2 regions of the Comamonas sp. DB36 genome follow, and region 2 is predicted to be linked to the other one. Evidence: riboswitches for the same ligand, from Rfam matches in the RefSeq annotation. Region 2 holds a riboswitch; the other holds the start of a gene.
The links. Region 2 has a riboswitch for cobalamin ahead of ACSVDO_RS16395 (nitrite reductase). Riboswitches for the same ligand answer to the same signal wherever they lie in the genome.

Region 1: it holds a riboswitch for cobalamin, as region 2 does, so the genes downstream of both, ACSVDO_RS23490 (ABC transporter substrate-binding protein) here and ACSVDO_RS16395 (nitrite reductase) in region 2, are expected to answer to the same signal.

What each region holds. Positions count from the first base shown of each region.
Region 1 is NZ_CP196632.1:549,450-556,579, forward strand. Features, by position in the region: gene ACSVDO_RS23480 (hypothetical protein) at 1-84, shown strand, start outside; gene ACSVDO_RS23485 (S8 family peptidase) at 142-1,311, opposite strand; cobalamin riboswitch at 1,533-1,762, shown strand; gene ACSVDO_RS23490 (ABC transporter substrate-binding protein) at 1,904-2,914, shown strand; gene ACSVDO_RS23495 (FecCD family ABC transporter permease) at 2,943-3,968, shown strand; gene ACSVDO_RS23500 (ABC transporter ATP-binding protein) at 3,965-4,762, shown strand; gene ACSVDO_RS23505 (pseudoazurin) at 4,759-5,202, shown strand; gene ACSVDO_RS23510 (OprD family outer membrane porin) at 5,208-6,530, shown strand; gene ada (bifunctional DNA-binding transcriptional regulator/O6-methylguanine-DNA methyltransferase Ada) at 6,518-7,130, opposite strand, start outside.
Region 2 is NZ_CP196631.1:3,503,502-3,510,631, reverse strand. Features, by position in the region: gene metC (cystathionine beta-lyase) at 1-660, shown strand, start outside; gene ACSVDO_RS16415 (amidase) at 678-1,982, opposite strand; gene ACSVDO_RS16410 (LysR substrate-binding domain-containing protein) at 2,018-2,929, opposite strand; gene ACSVDO_RS16405 (Bug family tripartite tricarboxylate transporter substrate binding protein) at 3,029-4,012, shown strand; gene ACSVDO_RS16400 (M20 aminoacylase family protein) at 4,009-5,208, shown strand; cobalamin riboswitch at 5,275-5,514, shown strand; gene ACSVDO_RS16395 (nitrite reductase) at 5,743-6,999, shown strand; gene ACSVDO_RS16390 (precorrin-8X methylmutase) at 6,983-7,130, shown strand, end outside.

The DNA.
Region 1 (7,130 bases), on a different replicon from region 2:
CGTCTGGGAGGCCTGGCGGGATATGGCTCGCCCGGCGCGCGGCTAAGCAGCCGCGGCAGCGTTCTTGCCCATGAGTTGAAATGAACTCGTGCCGTCTTGAGCAGCGCAGCAAGGCGAGGCAATGACGCCTCGGGGCTTTTATCAGCCGCTCCAAGGGGCGGATATCAGTCCCTTGCCGATATCGACCAGTTTTGTATCGGGCACGAAGATATCGTTTTGGGCGCTGTACAGAATGCGCGGGGTGATGTTTCCGGTGTTCGGATGAATGCCCGAACGCTGCAAATGCTCATGCCACAAGGCGACGACGCCGGCGGCATGCGCGCAGGCGGTACTCGTTCCACTGAGGGTATGCAAGCCCCCTCCCGGCCAGGCCGAAGTCACATCGACACCGGGAGCCACCACGGTTGCCAGCGTATTGGAGAAACTCGCCATGGCGAATTTCTCGCCGGCGCGTTGCACTGCCGCTACCGAAATCACATCCACTGCCGCCGCGGGCAGCGTGGTGGCAATGCGGTATTGGGCATTGATCTGGCGCCGGCTTTCGTTGCCCGCGGCCGCGACCACGATGGGTGAAATACCGGAATCGGCTTGAAGCTTCATCAGCGCCATCATGGCGTCAAGCATGCGCAAATTCGCACCATAGGCCTCCAATGCAATCGAAGTCGACAGGTCGGCGGGCCAACCTTCGCCCATCATCTGCGCCACCATGCCGGGGAAATCGAAGCCCAGGGAGAGGGCAATGACATCCACGCGCTGCTCCACCGCCCACTTGAGCCCATGGAACATCATGTCTGACTGGCCTTTGCCGTCGTCGCCAAAGATCTTTCCTATGCGCGCTTCATTCACTCCCCTGGCAACCCCTATGCGTTGCCCCACATCTCGACCAAAGACGGTTCCGGCGCAATGCGTGCCATGGCCATGGCGATCGCCGTTTCCGGCGCCGCTGAAATCCATTTCCAGCAGATCCATGCCTGTAAACGCCGGATGGGTCCGGTCTATGCCGGTGTCCAGAATGGCGATCTTCACACCCGCACCGGTGTATCTGGAGATGTCGGCGCGAACCGCATCGATTCCCCAACTGTGGCCGCCCAAGGGGGCGGCGGCCTCCAGCGGGTGTACCAGGCAGGTGGGCATTACCAGCGCAATGGCCTGGACTTCCGGGTCGGCATGCAGTTCGTCAATCGCATGTTCGGGAATGAACTCCATGGAAATGGTGGGCAATCCATTGAGATCCTCGAAGGACCGGATGTCGAGGTAATGAAGGTTTCGCGCGCCTTCCTTTTTGACGCGCAGAATGACGTAGCGTTTCATTGCATTCTCCATTCGAATATTCGTGGATTTTCATGAGGCGGTTCCTTGCCGTGGTGTCTTAAATCCCACGCGTGCCTGAAACAGCGCTTGCCCTACTTGTGTGGCCTGTCGTGTCGGGGCAAGGATTGGCGCCATCGGCTGGCACGCAGCGGCCGCAGTCGCGGCGCGGCCGGGACAGGCCCATGGGGGCGGGAGTTTGCGCGCCGCGGCCCCAAGATCGGCTACAGTACGCCAGCTTCGGCTCCGCAAGGACCTGCGCCCGGCAATGCCGGCGCAAGAGGGAATCCAGTGGCGGCCAGACTGCAAGGTCTGGCTGCCCATGCAATGGAACTGCCCCCGCAACTGTAGGCAAAGAGCGAGCGCGCCACACGCCACTGAACGCAAGTTTGGGAAGGCGGCGCAGCCGTGATGACATGCCAGTCAGGAGACCTGCCGAAGCGTCAATCAATCATTGCCGGCGGGGTGTCCGGGAAGTGAACAATTTCTCGGAAATCCCGCTTTCGCCGCGCCGTTGCCTGCGCCGCGAAAGCGTGGCTTTGCGGTCTTGCTCTCTTCCAGAATACCGCTGCCCCTTCTGGAAAGACCTGTTTCGATGCCTGTCCGCCGCCTTGCGTTTTCCACACTTGCCGCCCTGCTGTGCTTCAGCGCCAGCGCCACCGAATATCCGCTGCAGCTGCACAACTGCGGCCATACGCTCAAGTTCGACAAGGCGCCCGCATCGGCCGTGACCATAGGCCAGGCGGGCACCGAAATGCTCTATGCGCTGGGCCTGGGCGACAAGGTCGCGGGCACCGCGCTGTGGTTCAATTCCGTGCTGCCGCAGTTCAAGGCCGTCAACGACAAGGTGACGCGCCTGGCCGACAACGACCCGAGCTTCGAGTCGGTGATAGGCAAGCGCCCGGCGCTGGTGGTCTCGCAGTTCGAATGGATGGTCGGCAAGGAAGGCGTGGTCGGCACGCGCGAGCAGTTCCATGACCTGCGCATCGCCACCTATGCCATGCCTTCTGATTGCGAAGGCAAGAACAACCTGAGCGGCTCCGACGGCACGCGCACCACGGCCTATGACGTCAATGCGCTGTACAAGAGCGTGCAGCAACTCGCGCAGATCTTCGATGTCGAAGCGCGCGGCAAGGCCCTGGTCGACGAACTGACGCAGCGCCAGGCCCAGGCCGTGGCCCAGCTCAAGTCATCGAAGCTGCAGAACGTCTCCGCCGCGCTGTGGTTCTCCAGCGCCGATCTGGCGATCGATCCCTACATGGCGGGCCAGAAAGGCGTGGCCGGCTACATGATGCAGACCCTGGGCCTGCGCAACATCGTGACTTCGGCCGAAGAATGGCCCACCGTGGGCTGGGAAACCATTGCCAAGGCCAATCCATCGATTCTCATCATCGCGCGCATGGACCGCCGGCGCTTTCCGGCCGACGACTACCGCAAGAAGCTCGAGTTCCTGAAGAACGACCCGGTGACCAGGCACATGGACGCGGTGAAGAACAACCGCATCGTGATCGTCGACGCCGACGCGCTGCAAGGCTCGATACGCATGGTCGACGGCATCGAACAGATCGCCCAGGCCGCGCTCAAGCTGCAGGCCGCGGCGCGCTGATCTACGTGACTGAGGCCCGCCCCAGCCCATGCTGCGCCTGATACTCCTGATCTCCGCGGCGCTGGCCGCTCTTGCCGTCGCCATCCTGCTGGGGGTGGCGATAGGCGAGACCCGCCTGTCGCCCAGCGTCGTCTGGCAGGTGCTGGCCAATCAGCTCGCGGGCGCGCAGTATCCGGTCGATCCCATTGACCAGGGCATTGTCTGGAACTACCGGCTGGCGCGCGCCCTGGTCGCTGCGAGCTGCGGTGCGGGGCTGGCGATTTCCGGCGTGATACTGCAATCGCTGCTGCGCAATGCGCTGGCCGAGCCCTATCTGCTGGGCATTTCGGCCGGGGCGTCCACGGGCGCGGTGCTGGTGTCGGTCGCGGGCCTGGGCGCGGGCGCGATCTCCATGACCACGGGAGCGTTCTTCGGCGCGGTCTGCGCGTTCGCGCTGGTGGCCCTGCTCGCGCATGCCGCGGGCAGCGGCGGCCTGCGCAACAGCGCGCAGATCGTGCTCGCCGGCATCGCGGGCTCGCAGCTGTTCAACGCCCTGACTTCGCTGATCATCACCAAGTCGGGCAGCGCCGAGCAGGCGCGCGGCATCATGTTCTGGATGCTGGGCAATCTGAGCGGCGTGCGCTGGAGCGACACCCTGCTGACCACATGCATTGCCGTTGCCGGCATGGCCGTGTGCCTGTGGCATGCGCGCGCGCTCGACGCGTTCACGTTCGGCAGCGAATCGGCGGCGGCGCTGGGCGTTGCCGTGCGCCGCGTGCAGCTGGTGCTGCTGCTGGTGGCGGCGCTGATCACCGCGGTGATGGTGTCGATTGTCGGCGCGATAGGCTTCGTGGGCCTGGTGATTCCGCATGCGGCGCGCTTCATGGTGGGGGTGCGGCATAGGCGGCTGATTCCGGCCAGCGCCTTGATCGGCGCGGTGTTCCTGATCGCCGCCGATGTGATCTCGCGCACGCTCATTCCCGGCCAGGTGCTGCCCATAGGTGTGATCACCGCCCTGGTCGGCGCGCCGGTGTTTGCCGGCATTCTGCTCAAGGGTCGCGGGGGCCGGGCATGAGTGCGCCGGCCGCGCTGCAGGCGCGCGACCTGGGCTGGGCCACGCGCGGCTTGCGGGCCACCAGTATCGTCGAGCGCGTCAGCCTCGAGGTGCGGCCCGGCGAGATGCTGGGGCTCATAGGCCCCAACGGCTCGGGCAAGTCGACGGTGTTGCGCTTGCTCTCGGGCATTCTCGTGCCCACGCAAGGCGAGGTGCTGCTCGACGGCCAGGCGCTGCGCGCCCTGCCGCGCAGGGCGCTGGCGCGCACGCTGGCGTTCGTCTCGCAGATGGCCGACACCCAGGATGCCATCGATGTCTGGGACGCGGTGGAGCTGGGGCGCACGCCCTGGCTGTCGGCGCTGCAGCCGCTGTCGGCCGAAGACGGCCGCATCGTGCGCGCAGCGCTGGCCGCGGTGGGCCTGGAGCACAAGCAGCGCAGCGCCTGGAGCACGCTGTCGGGCGGCGAGCGCCAGCGCGTGCACATTGCGCGCGCTCTGGCCCAGCAGCCGGGCGTGCTGCTGCTCGACGAACCCACCAACCACCTCGACATCCACCAGCAGCTGTCGCTGATGCAGCTGGTGCGCGGACTGCCCATCACCAAGGTGGTGGCGCTGCACGATCTCAACCAGGCGCTGGCCTGCGACCGGCTGGCCGTGATGTGCGCGGGCCGGCTCGTGGCCCAGGGCACACCGCGCGAGATTCTCACACCTGCGCTGCTGCACGACGTTTTCAGGGTACAGGTTGCCGAACTGGTCGATCCCCAGGACGGCGCGCTGGTACTGCGTTTCAAACCTCTGGATTCCTCTTCCCCATGAACCTATCCACGCTTGCCCGTCTGGGCGCTGTTTTCCTGAGCCTGTCGGCCGCCGGCGCGGCCTTCGCCGAAACCTATGAAGTCAGAATGCTCAACCGCGGCGCGCTCGGCCCCATGGTCTACGAGCCCGAGTTCATAAAGCTCAAGCCGGGCGACAAGCTCAAGTTTCTCGCCAGCAGCAGCGGCCACGACGCGGTCTCCATCGAAGGCATGCTGCCTGTCGGCGCCATGCCGTTCAAGGGCAAGATCAATGAAGAGATCGAAGTGACGTTCACCGAAGCCGGCATCTACGGCATCAAATGCCTGCCGCATTACGCCATGGGCATGGTGATGCTGGTGCAGGTCGGCGACGCGCCGCTGTCGGCGCTCGCTATCCCCGCCGCCGCGCCCGAGCGCGCGCAAAAACGCTTCCAGGAAATCGCCGCGCGCGCGGCGCGTTGAACACCATGCGCATTTCACCACTTCCTTTACGCGCGGCGCTGCTGTGCGTCTGCGGCCCGGCGCTGGCCGGCGCCCAGGACAGCGCCAGCGGCTTTGCGGCCGGTGCCAGCCTGCAGATGCAAAACCGCTATGTGTTCGAACAACTGGCCTACCGCAACGGCAGCAGCTTTCGCGCGACCAATGGCGAGCGCGGCAAGACCCGGGCGCGCGAATCGGGCTATGGGCTGATGCTCAACTACCAATCGGGCTACACGCAGGGCCTGATAGGCGTGGGTGTCGACGCCCATGCCTATGGCGGCATCAATCTGGGCACCCAGGCCGACGCCGCGCGCGCCACGCCGCGCTATGTCGCCAAGGACGGGCTGGACCTGGGAAGCAGCTTCGGCCGCGCCGGCGGCGCGCTCAAGCTGCGCGTGTCTTCGACCGAACTCAAGATCGGCGAGATGCGCACGAAGAATCCCATCTTCCACTCGTCCGATACCCGGCTGCTGCCCGAAACCAATCGCGGCTGGCAGATCACCAGCGCCGAGCTTCCCACGCTGGCGCTGCAGGCCGGGCGCTTCACGGCCTGGGCCGATCGCAACAGCCGCAAGAACGGCGGCGATCTGCTGGCGAACTACTCGGGCGCAAACGCCGATTCCTTCAGCTTCGCGGGCGGCGCCTGGACCACGCCCGTGAAGAACTGGAGCCTGAGCAGCTATATAGGCCAGTACGAAGACCACTGGAACACCTGGTATCTGGGCAGTGTCTACAAGCATGAGCTTGCGCCGCGGCAGTCTCTGGCATGGAGCTTCAATCTCTACCGCAACCGCGATACCGGCGCGGCGCGTGCCGGCGCAGTGAACAACACCACGTTCAGCCTGATGACGAGCTATGCGACGGGCATGCACAGGTTCGGCCTGGGCTACCAGAAAGTCAATGGCGACACGCCGTTTGACTATGTGAACCGCGGCTCGATCTGGCTGGAGAACGCGATGCAGCTGTCGGACTTCAACGGCGCGAACGAGGCATCATGGCAGGTGAAGTACGAGGTCGATCTCGCGACGCTGGTGACGCCGGGCCTGAGCGCGGGCCTGGCCTATACGCGCGGCACGGGCATCGATTACAGCCGCCTGACCAGCGTCTACCGCAAATACCTGGGTTACTCGGGCACCCAGGGCAAGCATTGGGAGCGCGACCTGCTGCTGCGCTACACCGTGCAGCAGGGCGCGGCCAAGGGCCTGGCGCTGCAGTTGCGCTATGGCGTGCACCGCGTGAACCCGGCCCAGGGCGAGGCCAATATCGACCAGATACGTCTGCTCGCGGAAATGCCCATTCAGCTGTTCTGATCGGGCGCAGCCGCCTTGCCCTGGGCCTCGCGCAGCAGCAGCGCACGCTTGCGCTCCAGGCCCCAGCGGTAGCCGGAAAGCGCGCCATCGCTGCGCAGCACGCGGTGGCAAGGGATCGCCACCGCCAGCGGATTGGCGCCGCAGGCGCTGCCCACGGCGCGCACCGCCTTGGGCGCGCCTATGCGCGCCGCGAGTTCGGCATAGCTCACGGTGCTGCCCGGCGGAATCTCGCGCAGCGCCTGCCATACGCGCTCCTGGAAGGCCGTGCCGCGCACGTCAAGCGGCAATTGCAGCCCCAGCGACGGCGCCTCGATCAGGCCCACGACCTGGGCGATCTGTTGCTCGAAGGCCGCGTCGGCGCCTATCAGCTGGGCCTTGGGAAAGCGGTCCTGCAGGTCCTGCAGCAGCGCCTCGGGGTCGTCGCCCAGCAAAATGGCGCAGATGCCGCGCGCGCTTTGCGCGACCAGGATGGCGCCCAGCGAACACTGGCCCAGCGCGAAGTGGATCTCTGTGCCCGCGCCGCCGTCGCGAAAGGAGCGCGCCGCCATTCCCAGGCGCTGACCTGCGGTTTCATAGAAGCGGCTGCTCGACTGAAAGCCC
Region 2 (7,130 bases):
CATGGCGCGCTGGTCGTGGCGGACAACACCTGGGGCTCGGGCTGCCAGTACCGGCCGCTGGCGCTGGGCGCCGACGTGTCGGTCATGGCCGCGACCAAATACCTGTCGGGCCATTCCGATGTGATGATGGGCACGGTGGCGACGACGCGCGCGGCCTGGGAGGCACTGGCCGCGCGCTGCGATGCCTTCGGCATGACCGTCAGCCCCGACGACGCCTGGCTGGTGCTGCGCGGCATGCGTTCGCTGGCCGCGCGCCTGCAGATGCATGAGGCGCATGCGCTGCAGGTCGCGCACTGGCTGCAGTCGCAGGCCGCGGTGCGCACGGTGTTCTGCCCGGCGCTGGCTTCGCATCCCGGCCATGCGCTGTGGCTGCGCGACTGCCAGGGAACGAATGGCCTGCTGTCGATAGAGCTTGCGCCCGGCACCGCGAGCGCGGCGGTGGACCGCTTCATCGACGGCCTGCAGCTGTTCGGGCTGGGCGCGTCCTGGGGCGGCTATGAAAGCCTGGTGACCGCGGCCCACATGGACCAGGCGCGCAGCGTCACGGACTGGAGCGCGCGCGGCCCCGTGGTCCGATTGCATATCGGCCTGGAAGACCCTAGCGACCTGATCGCCGATCTGACCCAGGCGTTAGAGAACCTGCGGCCAGTCGAAAGCTGAGGGCGGCGCGCCGCGCTTCAGCCCAGCGTCAGCAGGAACTGCTCGAGCGCCGCGGCCACGGCCAGCATCTCGCGGTCGGCGTTGCGCTTGCCCACCAGCATCCAGCCCACGGGCATTTCGCCGCACTGGCGCGGCAGCGGCAGCGAGACCGCGGGCAGGTCGTAGAAGTTGAACACCGAAGGGTTGCGCAGCACCAGCATGTTGGTGCGGTGGAACAGGTCTTCGTCGTCCAGGCTGGCTATCGTCGGCGCGATCACCGGCACCGTGGGCAGCAGCAGGATGTCGAGATCGGCGATCGCGGCATCGAGCTGGGGCTGCAGCCGCGCGCGCGCCTGCTGCACGCCGACGTAGTGCGCGGCCGCAATGGTCTCGCCGCGGCGCAACCGCGACAGCACCAGCGCATCGAGCTCGCTTTCGCGGCCCGCGGCAAGCAGCGCACCGTGGATATGCGCGGCTTCGGCGGCAATCAGCGTGCCTTGTTCCTGCAGCCGGAACGGCGCGCCCAGCAGTTCGTCCAGCGCCAGATCGCTGACGCGCGCCCGGGCACTTTGCAACGCGGCGACGCCCGCCTCGAATGCGGCCAGCACCTGGTCATCGGTCTGGCTGAACAGCAGGCCGCGCGGCAGGCCCACGCGCAGTCCGGCGACGGCGCGCGCGGCCAGCGGCTGCGCTGGCTGGCCCGACAGCACGGCGTCGGCCTGGGCGCAGTCGCTCACGCTGCGCGCCAGCGGGCCCACGGTGTCCAGCGAGAACGACAGCGGGAACGCGCCTTCGCGGCTCACGCGCACCTGCGTGGGCTTGAAACCGGTCACACCATTGAACGCCGCGGGAATGCGCACCGAGCCGCCGGTGTCCGAACCGATGGCGATCTCGCACATGCCGCGCGCCACGGCGACACCCGCGCCCGCGGAGGAGCCACCGGGAATGCGCGTCGCATCGCACGCATTGCCCGGCGTGCCGTAGTGGGGATTGATGCCTATGCCCGAGAAAGCGAACTCGGTCATGTTGGTCTTGCCGATGATGACCGCGCCGGCGGCGCGCAGGCGCTGAACGATCACCGCGTCGCGGGCCGCGGGCGGCGCGTCGCGCAGCACCCGGGAGCCGGCCGTGGTCGCTTCGCCGGCAACATCGAACAAGTCCTTGATCGAGACGATGCGTCCATCGAGCGGGCCCAGCGTGATGCCGGCCGCGGCGCGCGCATCGGCGGCGGCGGCGGCGGCCAGCGCCGGCGCGTCATAGACCTGGGTGAAGATGCGGGCGCCTTCAGCGCCGGCATCGGCAATGGCGCGCAGCGCCTGTTGGGTGCGTTCTACGGAAGTCATGGAGCGCGACTTTAGCAGGCGGCCCGGGGCCGGACTCAGTCGGCGTGCGTGGCCGACCCGCCCGCATGCGCCTGGTCGGCAAGCCAGTCGGCGAACTTGTCGCGCGCGCTGAAGGCCGGCGTGTCGCGCTTGCTGCAGAGAAAATAGCCGCGGCCGCACGACACATCGATGTCGAACGGCATCACCAGTTCGCCCTGCAGCAGCTCGCGCTCGACCAGGCAGCCGGGCACCACGGCCACGCCCATGCCGGCCTTGGCGGCGACGATCAGGTGCATGGTGAGATCGAAGCCCGGGCCCAGCGCGGGCTTGCAGGGCGCGCCGGCCTTGGTGAACCAGCGCTCCCAGTTGTCGGGAAAGTTGGTGTGGTGCAGCAGGGTCGCGCGCTGCAGGTCCTGCGGTGCGCGAAACTCCTTGCGCCAGCGCGGCGTGCACACCGGAATCAGTTCGCGGCCCAGCAGGTAGCGCGTCTGGATATGGTCGGGCCAGCGCCGGCGCGGGCGCTTGACTTCTATCCACAGGTCGACGTCGTCGCGCGTGAAGTCCTCGTCGTGCTTGAACTGGCGCAGCTCCACGTTCACATCGGGGTGGCGCTCGTTGAACAGCGGCAGGCGCGGCATCAGCCACTGGATGGCCAGCGTGGGAATCACGCTCAGGCGCACGCGCTGGGGCTGGGCCAGCTGCCCCATGGTCTCGGCCGCCGATTCGAGGGCCAGCACATGGCGCTCGGTCAGCTTGCGCAGCTGCACGCCGCGCGGCGTCAGCGCCACACCCGCGGGCAGGCGCTCGAACAGCCGGCCGCCCGCGAGATGCTCTTCGAGGCGCTGCACGGCGCGGCTCACGGCCGCCTGGGTCACGCACAGTTCCTCGGCCGCGCGCCTAAAGCTGCCCTGGCGACAGACGGCCAGAAACGCATGCAGTTCGACCAGGGAAGGTGAGCGGATCTTCATGATGAGGGTGATTACATTATGTCATCGCGTCGGATGAAATTGTCGTTTGTCGGCGCCGGCCGGCGTTCGTAACATCGCGCCTTCTTCATCGAGGCAAACATGCACTTCAACAGACGCGAATTCGTAAGCCTGGCCGCGGCCGGAACCCTGGCACCGCTGGCGGCTGCGCATGCCCAGGCCGCATACCCTTCGAAGCCGATCACGCTGGTCGTGCCGTTCACGCCCGGCGGCTCGGTGGACAATTCGGGCCGGCTGATCGCCGACCGCCTGAGCCGCGAGCTGGGCGTTCCCGTGCTGGTCGACAACAAGGGCGGCGCCGGCGGTGCGATGGGCTCGGTCTACGTCGCCAAGGCCAAGCCCGACGGCTATACGCTGATCGTCACCTCGCAGAGCACGCATGTGGTCAACCCCGCCGTCAACCCCAATCTGCCGTATGACGCGGTCAAGGATTTCGCGCCGATCACGCTGATCGACCGCCTGGCCAATGTGCTGCTGGTCAACGCCGATCTGCCGGTGCGCACGTTTGCCGAACTCGTCAAGTACGCCCAGGCCAATCCGGCCAAGCTGAACTACGCCAGCGCCGGCACGGGCTCGGTCTCGCACCTGAGCATGGAGCTGATGAAGAACCAGGCCAAGCTGCCGATGACGCATATTCCCTACCGCGGCTCGGGCGTGGCGCTCAGCGATCTGCTGGCCGGCCAGGTGCAGCTCACCTGGAACAATCTGTCGTCGAACCTGGCCAACATCCGCAACGGCAAGCTGCGCGCACTGGCCGTGGCCGCGCCGCAGCGCGTGTCGCAGCTGCCCGACGTGCCCACGTTCGCCGAACTCAAGCTGCCCGATCTGAACCTGACCTCGTGGACCGGCCTGGCCGCGCCCGCGAACACTCCCGCGCCCATCATCGAGCGGCTGTACCGCGCCACGCGCAAGGTGCTGCAGGACCCGGCGACGCGCGCGACCTGGGTGGACAAGGGCATGATGGTGCCCGAAGACGTGTCGCCCCAGGCCTACCAGGCCGAGATCGTCGAACGCATCAAGTTCTACCAGCGCATCGCCAAGGCCAACAACATCGTTCTCGAATGACAGCCACCCTCGAGCGCTCAGGCGAGTACCCGCGCATCTACGACTTCCTGCCCTACGAGCAGGAGCTGGTGGCGATACGCCGCCATCTGCACCGCAACCCCGAGCTGGCGTTTGCCGAGCATGGCACGTCGGACTTCATCGCGGCCAGGCTGCAGGAGTGGGGCTACGAAGTCACGCGCGGCATTGGCGGCACCGGCCTGGTCGGCACGCTGCGCCTGGGCGAGGGCAAGCGCCGCCTGGGCATTCGCGCCGACATGGACGCGCTGCCCATCCAGGAAGCCACGGGCGCCGAACACGCGAGCTGCGTTGCGGGCCGCATGCATGCCTGCGGCCATGACGGCCACATGACCATGCTGCTGGGCGCGGCCAAGTACCTGGCGCGCCACCGGCGTTTCAGCGGCAGCCTGCACCTGATCTTCCAGCCCGCGGAGGAGCGCGGCTTCGACAGCGGCGGCAAGGCCATGGTCGACGAAGGCCTGTTCGAGCGCTTTGCCTGCGACGCGGTCTATGCGATGCACAACCACCCTGGCATGCCGCAGGGGCGCTTCATGCTGCGCAGCGGCGCTTTCATGGCCGCGGGCGACCGGGTGTTCGTGAAGATCGTCGGCACCGGCGGCCATGCGGCGCGGCCGCACCTTGCGGTCGATCCGCTGGTCGCGGCCTCGGCCATCGTCATGAGCCTGCAGACCGTGGTGGCGCGCAATGTCGATCCCGCCGAATCGGCCGTCGTGACCGTGGGCCGGCTGCGCGCCGGCGACGCGCTCAACGTGATTCCGGACCACGCCGAGATCGGCATCAGCGTGCGCTCGTTCTCGCCCGAAATGCGCGCGCTGCTCAAGCAGCGCATCTGCGCGCTGATCACGGGCGTGGCCGAGGCCCATGGCTGCAGCGCCGAGATCGACTATGTCGAAGGCTATCCCGTGGTCGTCAACGACGCCGACGCCGTGGCGCTGGCCGCCGAGGTGGCGACCGATCTGGTCGGCGCCGATGCGGTGGACCGCGAGTTTCCGCGCCTCATGGGCAGCGAAGACTTCGCCTATATGCTGCAGCGCTGCCCGGGCGCGCTGGTGCGCATAGGCAACGGCCCGGCCGAAGGCGGGCGCGGCCTGCACAACCCCAGGTACGACTTCAACGACGTCAACCTGCCTTATGGCGCCGCGTTCTGGAGCCAGCTCGCCGAGCGCTTTCTGCGCTGAGTGCAATGCACCGGCTGGTCGCCGGGACGATCACGCGCTGGTCCGGGTGCATGGCCACATAGCGTAAGATTCGCCCCGATCACAGGTGTTTCATGGCGTATTGCACGCCAGAAATGAAACGGGAAGCAGGTGCGTGGACCCTCCACAAACCCTGCACTGCACCCGCAACGGTAATCAGAGTATCTGCACACAGGCCATCGCCCACGCCGATGGCGGCCACTGCGCAAGCGGGAAGGCGTGTGCGGAATTCAGTCCGCTGGACTGAACTCTGTGAGTCCGGAGACCGGCCTGTTGTGAACAAGGCCGCAGCGGGAGTGCATGGGGCTTGGTGGACGGCTGCCTGTGCAGCCGCGCCTTGCATTTCTCACCCCTCTGCACGATTCATTCATCCGGCCCGGGACGCGGCCAGACTGACGATTGATTTTGCATGCAGCAAGCATCTGGCGATCTGCCCGCAAGGGCAGGGTGGTGCCCGAGGGGCTCCCTGGCCGCGCCGCTGCATGTCTGTCTTTTGGCGGCCGCGCCCTTGCCCCGATGACGGCGGCCATCAAGGTCCAGGGCTGGTGCCCTACCGCCTGGCAGCCCATGCGCGCCCAGGACGGCTGGATGGTGCGCGTGCGCCCGCACTGCGCCGCGCTCAGCGCCGCGCAATGGCGCGTGCTTGCGGACCTGGCCCTGGCCCATGCCCACCCCCAGATCGAGTTGACGCGGCTGGGCAATGTGCAGCTGCGCGGCGTGGGCGAATCCGAACTGGAGACGGTGCGCGCCCGGCTGATTGCCGCGCGGCTGGTGCCCGAAGACGCCGACGCCGATCTCGCGCCGGCCGTGCATTGCACGCCGCTGTATGCCGCAGGTGACGCGACGCATGCACTGGCCCGGACGCTGTCGCTGGCGGCGGTGCAGCGCCTGAGCCCGCAGGCGCTGGCGCGCCAGGGACTGGCCGCGCTGCCCGGCAAGTTCGGGCTGCTGGTCGACGACCCGGCGCGGCGCATGCAGGCCACGGGAGCGGACCTGCAGCTGTGGGTCAGCGCGGACCGGGGCTATGGGCTGGCGCTGGCAGATTCCACGCCCTGGTATTGCTTTGCGCAGGCCGAACAGGCCGTGGATGCCGCGGTCGAGATCGCGGCGTGGTTTGCGGCCGAACGCATGGCGCTGGCGCCCGCACCCACGCGTTTGCGCGCTCTGCTCGCGCACCGTACGCCGCCGCTGCCTGCATTGCAGATGGCGCCTTGGCGCGCGGCGGGCGCAGGTTTCTGCGCAGCGCTGGCACCTGGCCTGCATTCAGTCCATGGCCGCGTCATCGCCGCGCCGCTGGGCCGCATAGCCGCGGCGGAAATGTCGGAACTGGCGGTGCAGTTGCCTGCGGACGCCGAGATCCGCGTCACACCCTGGCGTTCGCTGCTGCTGCCCTGGGACGCGATGGCGCCTGCCGCGCCGCTCGATGCCGCGCATTGGATCACCCAGGCCGACGATGCGCGCCTGCGCGTCTCGGCCTGCACCGGCGCGCCGCGCTGCGCCCAGGGCCACGCGCCGGCGCAGACCCTGGCGCTGGCACTGGCCGCCCAGGTGCCGCCAGACACCCACCTTCATGTCAGCGGCTGCGCCAAGTGCTGCGCGCTGTCGGCGGATGCGACCGCCGTGATCGTCGCGCGCCTGGACGCTGGCGGTGCGCCGCGGCTGGACCTGGGCCGCGCCGACCAGCGCAGCGATTCGCGCACCCCGATTTCCTGGCCGGCGTCCACCGACGCGCCGGCAAACCTAAAAAAACTATTACATGACCTATACCTATGAGATGCGCGGTGACGAGATCTACCGCCAGTCGTTCAGCATCATCCGCCGCGAAGCCGATCTCGCGCGCTTCACTGCGCTCGAAGAGCGCGTGGCCTGCCGCATGATCCATGCCGCGGGCATGGTGGAGCTGG